DNA from 2 places in the Bradyrhizobium sp. BRP23 genome. Region 2 is predicted to be linked to the other one. Evidence: riboswitches for the same ligand, from Rfam matches in the RefSeq annotation. Region 2 holds a riboswitch; the other holds the start of a gene.
The links. A riboswitch is a leader RNA that binds a small molecule or an ion and turns the genes downstream of it on or off. The one in region 2 is predicted to bind cobalamin.

Region 1 (5,466 bases), on a different contig from region 2:
GCCAAGGCCGGCAATCCGTGACACAGCGCCGAGACGGACGGGCCGTATTGACGCGGCCGTTTGACAGCAGGAAGTGGACCTCATGCTCATTCTGTCGAAAGAAAATGGGGGTGCTCGCGGGCACGTAGGCTGCCGCCCCCCCCCCAAAATGGCTTCTGCGCAACGTGATCGCTTCCTCGACCACCGGCGCAAACAGCATGGCGGAGCCTAGCTGAGCTCTGGTTCCGGCACCACAATGTAAACCTCGCAGGTCTGTCAGTTGCGCAGTGATATCGCGCGAAACGGACGCCTCTCGTGTCCGCCGACCGATGAGGACGGACGATTGCCGCCGCGCGGGTGCGGCGAAGCACCCACTCCTTGAGCCCCGCCCCATACGCTCTGAGACATCCGGCCGCAGCCGGTCCTACTCACTGCACGCGAATGCGAGGCACTGCCAGTCCCGGGTACGTTCAGCACCAACAGCAAGGCGCTGGACGTGGATCGCCACGACCAGTTCTGGCGCAATTGGATTTCAACAACCTATGGGGATCCGCATCGTAAATGATGCTCGTTCCTGACGCGTGACCGCTTCACGCGATCCTACATACGTGTATGCGGCGTGCAGCATGCCCTCCCATTGGCCTTGGAGCGGCCATAGGCATCGGCGACACTCCGTAATCAGGTCCAGAAACCTCTGTTTGAGATCTATGAGCGGACCATGCGGAGGGTGTCACGAGCTTGATGATGCCGCGGTGCCGATAGGGTGCTCCTCAGCGCCCAAGCCGAAACCCGACTATCGGGTGGAACCGGTCGACCAAGGACTGCCTTAAGCAAGGTTCAAATTTAGCAACCGCTTATGCATTGGATAAGCTTGCGAGATCCATGGAGCCGGGCTTACGTCGCCCTGATCGAACATAAGGCTCCAGGCAGGAAAGCGCACCGAGTTTGCTGTCCTGCGGCGACCGCCCGGCATGCCCCCTCGCTGCTGTCGTAATCGTGCCGACGTGCTCATGAGCGACAAACCTTGGTGTAGATTCTAACTCTCAGGCTATACGGTCGCATACCACGGCATAATTGAGCTACGCTGATCTTGTGCTTCAACTCGGCTCAGATTTTCGGCGAATGTCCTCGCCGTGATCGAACTGGCGGCTTCGCCGATGGAAGTCCGCGCGAATGCGTCAGCTTCGCTCCTCCCAGACTTTCGCCCGGCCCGCTAAGCGGGGCGGGGCATTTTTTATGTTCCTAAGGCTCCCGCGCAAATGACCACAAGCGGATCAGCTTTGTCGAAAAGAGACCGAAGCCCGGATCAACGGCCTCGCGGATCGAATGCAGCGCGCAGTTCGCGGGCGGCAGTGACCATGTTCGCTAGCGCTGGCCGAACCTCCTCCCATTTGCGCGTCTTCAGGCCGCAGTCTGGATTGATCCAGAGCTGCGAATCCTGCAGCCGCGTCCGAGCCAACACCATCAGCTCCTTCATTTCGCTCGTCTCGGGAACGCGTGGAGAGTGGATGTCGTACACGCCCGGCCCGATCTGATTTGGATATTCGTAGTTCCTGAACGCGTCGAGTAGTTCCATTTTCGAGCGCGATGTCTCGATCGAGATGACATCCGCGTCCATTGCAGCGATCGCACCAATGATGTCGTTGAACTCCGAGTAGCACATATGCGTATGAATTTGCGTTTGATCGGCGACGCCCGATGAACAGATGCGGAAGCAATCGACGGCCCAGTCGAGATAAGCCGCCCACTCCGATCGACGCAACGGCAATCCTTCGCGGACTGCAGCTTCGTCGATCTGGATCATGGTCGCACCAGCATTCTCGAGATCGCGGACTTCGTCTCGGATCGCGAGCGCAATCTGGCGGCAGACCTCGCTTCTGGGAATATCATCCCGAACAAAGGACCAGTTCAAGATCGTCACCGGTCCGGTCAACATCGCTTTCATCGGCTTCCTTGTTAGTGATTGCGCGTAGCGCCACCAGTCCACGGTGATAGGCTTCGGCCGTGCTACATCGCCAAACAGGATCGGTGGCCTGACGCAGCGCGAGCCGTAGGACTGCACCCATCCGCTCTTGGTAAATACGAAGCCGGCGAGTTGCTCGCCGAAGTACTGCACCATGTCATTGCGCTCAAACTCGCCGTGCACGAGGACGTCAAGACCGATGTCCTCCTGCCAACGTACGGCGCGCGCAGTCTCCTCCTTGAGGAACTTGTCGTATTGCTCGTCGCTTATCGCACCTCGCGCATGCGCCGCACGGGCATTCCGGATCTCTGTGGTCTGCGGAAATGATCCGATCGTCGTGGTAGGAAAAGCCGGTAGTCCGAATCGATTGCTTTGGATCTCGGCCCGACGGGCAAATGGGCTCGCGCGCCGACACATGGTCTGGTCGATCGCTCTCATCCGGACAGCGACATTGGCATCACGGATTTTCGGCGAAGTCCGGCGGACAGTCGCGGCACCTTCCGACTCGGCAAGAGCTAACGCAACATTCTGGTCGCCTGCGAGTGCACGCGCTAGGATCGCAAGCTCCCGCATCTTCTGGACCGAGAAAGCAAGCCAGCTCTTGACGTCGGAAGCGAGGCCGGTCTCGAGTTCAACATCGACCGGCACATGAAGCAGCGAGCAGGATGGGGCGATCTGTACACGATCCTTGCCGAGCTTCGCAATCGCGGGTTCGAGCCGCTGGCGCAGCGACGACAAATTCGACCGCCATACATTCCGACCGTCGACGACACCGAGCGACATGACGAGATCACTTCGGCCGCCAGCGATGATCTGGTGCAACAACTGTGGCGCTCGAACCAGATCGAGGTGCAGCCCGGCAACTGGCAGGCTCAAGGCGGTGTCCAGATTGTCGCCGAGGTCGCCGAAATAGCTGGCAACCATGAGCTTGATCGCCGGCCCCTCCTTGGCGAGCCGGTCATAGGCATGTCGCAAAGATTTTCGCGTCCCCTCATCCAGATCAAGAACTAGGCTGGGCTCGTCGAACTGAACCCAATTTGCCCCACGTTTGGCCAATTCCTGCATAACCTCGATATAGGGCGGTATCAGTTCATCCAGCAGTGAGAGTGGCTGGAACGTGGGATCGGGACTCTTGCCGAGCTTTAGGAATGTGACCGGCCCGATCAGGACGGGGCGGGTCTGAAAGCCAAGGGCCTTGGCTTCCTCATACTCCTCGATCGGCTTGCGAGAGCATAGCCTGAAAGTCTGTCCCCTGTGAAACTCGGGGACCATATAGTGATAGTTGGTGTCGAACCACTTGGTCATCTCCTGCGCGGGTGCGCCAAATCCGCGCGGTCCGTGACCGCAACTCGCTTCCTGGTCGTCGCATTGTGAACCGCGGGCCATGGCGAAGTATGTCTTGAGCGAAACGGATTCGGCTTTCGAGGCGTAGATCTCCGGGATGGCGCCAACCATGACACTTGTGTCGAGCACCTGGTCATACAGCGAGAAATCGTTCGATGGAATGACCGTGACGCCGATAGATTTCTGACGGGCCCAATTCGCGGCACGCAGGCCAGCTGCGTCCTCGAGCAGCTGCTGTTCGCTGCTTTTTCCGGCCCAGTAGCTTTCTAGAGCGACTTTGAGCTCGCGCCTTGGACCGATGCGTGGCGTTCCGAGCGTGGCAACAGGGAGGGAGAGAAGAGACATAGCGTTAACCCATGTTGGGGGCAAAGGCCATGGCGGACGCAGGCAGGGGAAGTCGCGGTGCGACGGCTGCTTGGCGCACCACCGGGACACCCCGCCCGTGGACGAATATAGTGTCGGGGCAGGTCTCCTGGCTCGCAGGTCATCGCTGCTGTCCGGCCTTCCCGAAGCCGCGCAGGCTTCAGTGACGTCGTTGGACAGCGGCTCGCCGCTCACAGTTGCGGGGGCAGCGCCGGCATTTTCACCGGCTTCCCTCTTAGCTCCGGATCAAATGGAAACCGGAGAACCTCGACGACTTGGATTATCGGCAAGAGCAGTCTTCCGTCAACCTCTCAGATCATGTCTCAAGCTGATGCTGCGACATCTGCTACGCGAATGACCGTGCATCTCTAGCATTGAGATGATGTAGCAGTGCTCTCCAATCAGCGATACCGCAATGAGCATCGCAGTTGCCCGCGGGTTGCACGCCAGATCGGTGGAAAGGACAAATGCGGCTTGCGCGGTCGGGGCCGCTGCCTCGAGCAGAACGCATTTGTCGCCAGTCCCAGCTTCCCAGCGGTTTTTCGAGCACGCGCGCCATCCAGCCACCTTCTCGACCAACAGGATCAGTGTTGAATAGGCCAAGACACCTGGCTAAGCCAGCAACTTACAACTTACCCGGGCAGCACGTTTGATTTGCGGTGCCAGCCACACCCCAAATGCTCGGCGAAGATCGGCTTGCCGTCGTTCGCCATCGAGTACAAAGCGCGCCTGACTGAGGCTGTTCTCGACTTCCGGAGCGCCGGACGTCGCGAAAGGAGCGCCAAACGCGCCATGGCCCCTTGGCCGAAAGTGCCCGAAGGCATGGCAGCGATCAAAAGCCCACATTCCGGCAACGATAACCGAACCACACGGTTCAATGACGGCAAACGTGCTGCCACTTCTCATCAGGAACTTGGCACCGAGGCGTTCCGCTGTGCCGTCGAACATCCGGTGCGTGACGGGGATGCATAAGCCGTGCTGGAGAGGTTGAACGGAAACATCGAGACATGCGCCAGTCGGAAAGTCGACAAAGAGGACACAAAACCGGTGCGAATTGCCGTCTATTATCTGGCACGAAGAATGCACGTCCTCTGCCTGCCCAGTCCTCCTGCTGGGCATGTCCAGCACAGCAAATTGAGGCTGTCGGTGGCAGTGAAGTTAGCGGCGCGTGACATAGAGGGGAGCGCCTGCTCGCACGGGAAAACCAGTGGTCGCCCCGTCGCGTCGCCGCTAACTTCTTGCGCTCGCGCATAACAGGTTGAAGGTTGCCTGCTCTGGAATGACGTGTGGATGAGACCGGATAGGCCGACGGTTATGAAGAAAACGTCAGGAAGACGCGCGCTATGGCTTTGGCTCGGTCGATCCCTGATCTGCCTGGCCGGGCTGGCTGCGACGAGCAACACTGTTCGCGCTAACGACAGCCCCCTTGTCGAAAGAGTCAAGTCAACGTGGCGAGCGCAAGACGGTGAGACAATAGAACAAGTTATCTCCAACGTCTCGAAGGTGGCACAGTTCGTCCCTCGGATGTGGGGCGTCGCTGAACTTGACCAAAATGAATATGTTTTTGTTTCTTGGACCAGGCACCGGGATGATAAATCAGACGAAGAGTACGTTATCACCTGGAAGGTCGCGCTCGACGGGACGATTGAACTTGCGTCGACCTATGCGAAGCCAATGGAATTGGGCTGGCGCGCCTTCGCGCTCTCGTTGATCGCCAGTGAAGTCAAGGATGGCGAAAGGGACGCAAATCTTGGCTTTCTGCATGACCCGGCCAACTTCAACTTTGTGACGACCATGCAAGGTCGGCTCGGTGATCT
Region 2 (5,466 bases):
AAGGCGAGACCTTCCTCTGGTTGATCAGGCATGCGGCCGTCGCGGGCGTGCCCGGGACGATCCATGCGGCCGATGCGCGGGCCGACCTCGGCGATCACGCTGCATTGGCGGCCCTGAGGCGCCTCTTGCCCGCGGATGTCGCCGGCTATGCCAGCCCATCGCGGCGCACGGTCGAGACGGCGCGCGCCCTGGGACTCGAACCGGAGCTGGTCAGCGAATTCGGAGAGCAGGATTTCGGCGATTGGACCGGCCATCGGCATGACGAGCTCGCCGCGACCGGCGGCGAGGCCTACGCGCAGGTCTGGCGCGATCCCGCGCACGGACGGCCGCCGAACGGCGAAAGCTTTGCGGATCAGGTCGCCCGCGTCCGCCTCGGCCTGGCGCAGATTGGCGCAGGCTCCGCGGCGCTGGTCGTTCATTCCGGCACCATTCGTGCCACGCTCTGCATCGCGCTCGATCTCACACCGGACGCCGCGCTGCGCTTCGTGATAGATCCGCTGTCGCTGACCCGGATCGACCGGCTCGCGGGCGGCTGGCGTGTCGTCTCGGTCAATCAACGCATCAGCTAGGCCGATCCGGCACGTTGGCCTGCGCGAACGTCGCCATGCCGTTGTGAAGTGCGCAGGCCGAGCGCACCAGCGGCAGCGCGATCGCCGCCCCCGACCCCTCGCCGAGCCTGAGATCGAGGCTGATCAGCGGCTGCACATTCAGCGCGCGCAACACCAGCCGATGTCCCTGCTCCGCCGATTGATGCGAGGGCAATAGGAACGGCTGGCAGGACGGGTTGAGGCGCACTGCTGCCAGCGCCGCCACCGAGACGATAAAGCCGTCGATCAACACGGGGATGCGACGTTGCGCAGCCGCGATGATCGCGCCCGAGATCGCCGCGATCTCGAGGCCGCCGACGGCGCACAGGATTTTTTCGGGTGACGCCCCCGCAACGCCGTGATGCGCGATCGCCGCATCGATCACCCGCACCTTGTGCGCGCGGCCCAACGCATCGACGCCGGTGCCGCTGCCCGCGATCTCGTCGGCACTCACACCGAGCAGGCTCGCAGCAATCGCCGCCGACGTCGTGGTGTTGCCGATCCCCATCTCGCCGAAGATCAAGAGATCAGGCCGGCCGGCCTCGGCGCGCACCACCGCGCGCTGCCCGGCCTCGAAGGCGAAGGCCAATTCCGTGGGCGTGAGCGCGGCCTCGACACTGAAATCGCGGGTGCCGCTGCGCGGCTTGTCGGTGACGATTCCCGCGATCTGCGCCTCGGTCAGCGTGCCGGCGTCGACCACCTCGAGGCTCGAACCCAGCTCGCGCGCCAGCACCGAGATCGCGGCGCCACCGGCAGCAAAATTCGTCATCATCGCGATGGTGACGGCTTGCGGATAGGCCGACACGCCCTGCGCGACGATGCCGTGGTCGCCGGCGAAGATGATGATCGGCACCCGCGCGGCGCGCGGTTGCTCGGTGGCCTGCAGGCCCGCAAGCTCGATTGCGAGCTGCTCGAGCCGGCCGAGCGCGCCGGTCGGCTTCGTCAGTTGCGCCTGCCGCGCAATGGCCGCCTCGCGATGAACAGCGGAGACCTCGGGGCAGTTCTGGGTAACCCATTCGGGAAGCATGCTGCTCAACGCCTGCGTTTGATGATGTAGCTGTCCATGATCCAGCCGTGCCGCTCGCGTGCGTCCTGCCGCACGGCGGCAATGCGCGCGCCCAGTTCAGCCAGCGCGCCGGACATGATGATCTGATCGGGCATGCCGAGATAGGCACCCCACCAGATCTGCAGGCCTTCTGGATCCAGCGATTGGAACGCCGTGCCGCCATCGAGCATCACGACGACGGTATCGACGCCCTGCGGCCAGCCGCCTTCGCGCAAGCGCCGCCCCGTCGTGACCAGGAACGGCTCGCCGATGTCGTTGAGCGGCAGCGCATGCGCCGCGCACAGCGCCTGGATCGAGGTGATCCCAGGCACGACCTCGATTGTCGGCAATGGATCGAGCCGCCGCGCAATGCGCAGCGAAGAATCATAGAGCGAAGGATCGCCCCAGATCAGCAGCGCGACCTTGCCCTCATCTTCGAGATGCCCAGCTATCGTCTGCGACCAAATCGCGGCCACCGCATCGTGCCAATCGTCGACGCCCTTGCGGTAGTCCGCCTCGGTCGCATCGCGCACGGGAAGATCGAATTCGGCGATGCGCGTCGTTTTGTTGGTGAGCACACCGGCGCAGATCGTTCGCCTGAGATCGGCGAGATCGGATTTCGCAGTCCCCTTGCGCGGGATCAGGATGAGATCGGCGGCGTTGATGGCGTCAACGGCGGCGCGCGTGAGCTGCGCGGGATCGCCGCAACCGATGCCGATCAGGGAGAGCGTGAGCATCGCGAGCGCGATGGGCGGCCACACCGGCCGCCCATCGCTGATCTCTTACGCCGCGTTGTGCAGGCGCGGGGTGACGAGGCCGGGCGCGGTGACGCCGCGCAGCGACTTCGCCAGCGCCAGCACCGCGAGATCGGCGAGCGGTTCGATCACGATCACCAGCGCATAAGCGGCAGCGAACGTCCCGACGCTGGCGAGGTTGCTCATCGCAAAGCCGGAGCCATAGAGCGCCCAGAACGCCACCCATGCGATCACGCCGGCCTGGTAGGTCGTCGAAAGCGCCAGCGCCTGACCGTATTTCAAATCGACATAGGCGGTGTTGCGAGGGATGATCCGCGTGGCGATCGCCTGGATCGCGAACAGCGGCACTAGCAGCGTGGTGACGTTCATGCCGTATTGCGGCAGATCGACTGGCTCCAGCAGCATGCCCTGAAGCAGCAGGCCAAATGCAAGGCCGAAGGCGGCGGGCGCAGCACCAAAGAGCAGGAACAAGGTCGAGCCGAGGATGAAGTGCACCTCTGATACCCCAACCGGGAAGTGCGGCAGGATCTCGAAGAAGACGAAGACGAGAGCGGTGGTGGCCAGCGTCCGCGCCGCGAACGAGCCGGCGCCCTGCTCGCGCACGGTCTCGACCGCGAGCTTCAAGGCAACGCCGCCTGCGGCGATGCCGGTTGCGTAACTCAACACGAGCTTGGCGCCCGTCACGATCCCGGGTTCGATATGCATGGCTCAATTCCTTTCCGCCGTCACACCCGACGGCCTTGGCCTCAATACGTGCACGGCCGGTCTCCTGGCTCGCGGTTCACTGGGTTCTCCGGCCTTCCCGGACCTTGCGGTCCAGTGGCGGTTCGGAGGCCCTCACCGCTTACAGTCGCGGGGGCGGCTGGGGTTTTGGGCGCCGCAACTGGGTCCGCCCATCCCCATTCCCGATTATGCTCCGGCGCTTTGCGCCGCGTCGAGCACCATGCCGCTCTTGTGTGCCCCTTTCGCATCGCGGGCGTCAAGGGGCGAACCGATGCCGGAGCCGTCATGCCGGATATTCTCCCGCCAGCGCGCCGAACAGGATGACGGCGGCGGTGGAAGCGGCGCCGCCGCGCGCAAGCTGCTCGGCGAGCTCGGCAATCGTGGTGCGGACCAGCCGTTCGTCGGGACGCCCGAGAGATTCGGCGAACAGCGCCGGAGTGCTGGGAGCGAGGCCGTGCGCGATCAATTTTGCGGCAAGCGCCGGAAAGGTGCGCCGGCCCATATAGACCACGGTCGTGGCCTCGGGGTCGGCCAGTGCCGCCCAATTCAGATTGGGCGGCAGCTCGCCCGTGACGTCAGCGCCGGTGATGAACTGCACCCGGCGGGAGGTATACCGGCGGGTCAGGGGAATGCCGGCCTGGGCGGCGGCGACACAGGCGGAGGTGACGCCGGGAACGATCTCGTAGCCGATGCCGGCCTCGCGCAGCGTCTCGATCTCCTCCTCCAGCCGGCCGAAAATGCCGGCATCGCCGGACTTGAGCCGCACCACGCGCGCGCCGGTTGCGGCATAGTCGACCAGGAGACGGTTGACGTGGTGCTGCTTGGTCGAAGGACGCCCGGCCCGCTTTCCCACCGCAACGAGATTGGCGCCGGGCCGTGCGAGATCGAGGATCGCGCCGGAGGCAAGATCGTCATAAAGCACGACGTCGGCCTCGCGCAGCCGCGTGGCGCCCTTCACCGTGAGGAGTTCGGGATCGCCCGGACCGGCGGAAACGAAAGAGACAAAACCGCTCACCGGTCCTCCGCGATCAGATGGAAGAACGTGCCGGTGGCATGGCCACGGCGCGAGCCGGTTTCGGCAATGACCGCGCCGGTGGCATCGTGCACGACCGCGAGCGGCGTATCGGGCTGGGCGAGGATCGTCGAATAGTGGAACTCGTGGCCGCGCAGGCGCGCGCCAGGCTGATGCCCCGGCATCGGCGCAGCCAGTTCAGCAAGACGATAGCCGAGATGCATGCGGCGCTTGGCAAAGCTGGTCTCGAGGCCAAGCAGCCCCGCCATCTCATGGCTGATACCGTCGGCGTCGGTCAGGCCTGCGCCCAGCACCATATAGCCTCCGCATTCGCCATGCACCGGCCGCGTCTCGGCGAAAGCGCGCAAGCCGCTGCGAAAGCGCGCATTGGCCGCGATCTTTCCTGCATGAAGCTCGGGATAGCCGCCGGGCAGCCAACACACGTTGGCGCTCGCATCGGGCGCTTCATCGGCCAGCGGCGAGAACGGCACGATCTCGGCGCCCGCCGCGCGCCAGGCTTCCAGCATATGCGGATAGACGAACGAGAACGCCGCATCGCGCGCCAGCGCGATGCGCTGGCCGGGCGGCCTCACGTTCAAGCCGTTCGCCACAGCTTGCGGCGACCATTGGCCTGCCGAGTGGAGCACCGCATCGAGATCGACGTGCTCGGCGACAAAGCGCGCGGCCTCGTCGATCAGCTTGCCGATCTCGGCCTGCTCCTCGGCCTGCACGAGACCGAGATGCCGCTTCGGCAGGCTGATCTCGGCATGGCGCGGCAGCGCGCCGAACACTTTGATACCGGCCTCGTTCAGCGCGCGCCGCACCAGATCCTCATGGCGCGGGCTGGCGACGCGATTGAGCACGACGCCCGCAAGGCGCACGCCGGCGCGGTAATCGCGAAGGCCGCCGGCGATCGCTGCCGCAGTCTGCGCCTGGCCGGAGGGATCGATCACCAGAACCACCGGCCAACCCAGCATCTCCGCGATATCAGCGGTCGCTCCCGTGCCGGAGACACCGCGCGCAGCGACACCGTCGAACAGGCCCATCGATCCCTCGGCGAGCACGACATCTGCATCGCCGCCACGGCTGACGAGATGCGCGATGGTGCTGCGATCCATCGCCCAGCTGTCGACGTTGACCGAGGCGCGTTCCGTGGCCGCGGCGTGGAAGGCGGGATCGATATAGTCGGGGCCGCTCTTGAAGCACTGCACGTTCAAGCCGCGCTTGCGCCAGGCGCGGGCGAGCGCCAGCGTCAGCGTCGTCTTGCCGACGCCGGAGGCCGGCGCGGAGATGACAAGGCTCGCCGGCATCACGACGCCTCCGGAAAGCGCGGCTCGGCACCGA

Region 1: linked by a shared signal. The riboswitch ahead of metE (5-methyltetrahydropteroyltriglutamate--homocysteine S-methyltransferase) and the one ahead of I6F24_RS00445 (energy-coupling factor ABC transporter permease) in region 2 are both predicted to bind cobalamin.

The regions. Positions count from the first base shown of each region.
Region 1 covers NZ_JADYVW010000013.1:45,941-51,406, forward strand. The annotation lists gene I6F24_RS28960 (hemerythrin domain-containing protein) at 1-21, shown strand, start outside; gene metE (5-methyltetrahydropteroyltriglutamate--homocysteine S-methyltransferase) at 1,286-3,631, opposite strand; cobalamin riboswitch at 3,731-3,934, opposite strand; gene I6F24_RS28970 (hypothetical protein) at 4,346-4,621, shown strand; gene I6F24_RS28975 (nodulate formation efficiency C protein) at 4,964-5,466, shown strand, end outside.
Region 2 covers NZ_JADYVW010000001.1:94,229-99,694, forward strand. The annotation lists gene I6F24_RS00430 (histidine phosphatase family protein) at 1-569, shown strand, start outside; gene cobT (nicotinate-nucleotide--dimethylbenzimidazole phosphoribosyltransferase) at 562-1,614, opposite strand; gene cobF (precorrin-6A synthase (deacetylating)) at 1,620-2,369, opposite strand; gene I6F24_RS00445 (energy-coupling factor ABC transporter permease) at 2,415-3,092, opposite strand; cobalamin riboswitch at 3,129-3,348, opposite strand; gene cobA (uroporphyrinogen-III C-methyltransferase) at 3,394-4,125, opposite strand; gene I6F24_RS00455 (cobyrinate a,c-diamide synthase) at 4,122-5,432, opposite strand; gene cobM (precorrin-4 C(11)-methyltransferase) at 5,432-5,466, opposite strand, start outside.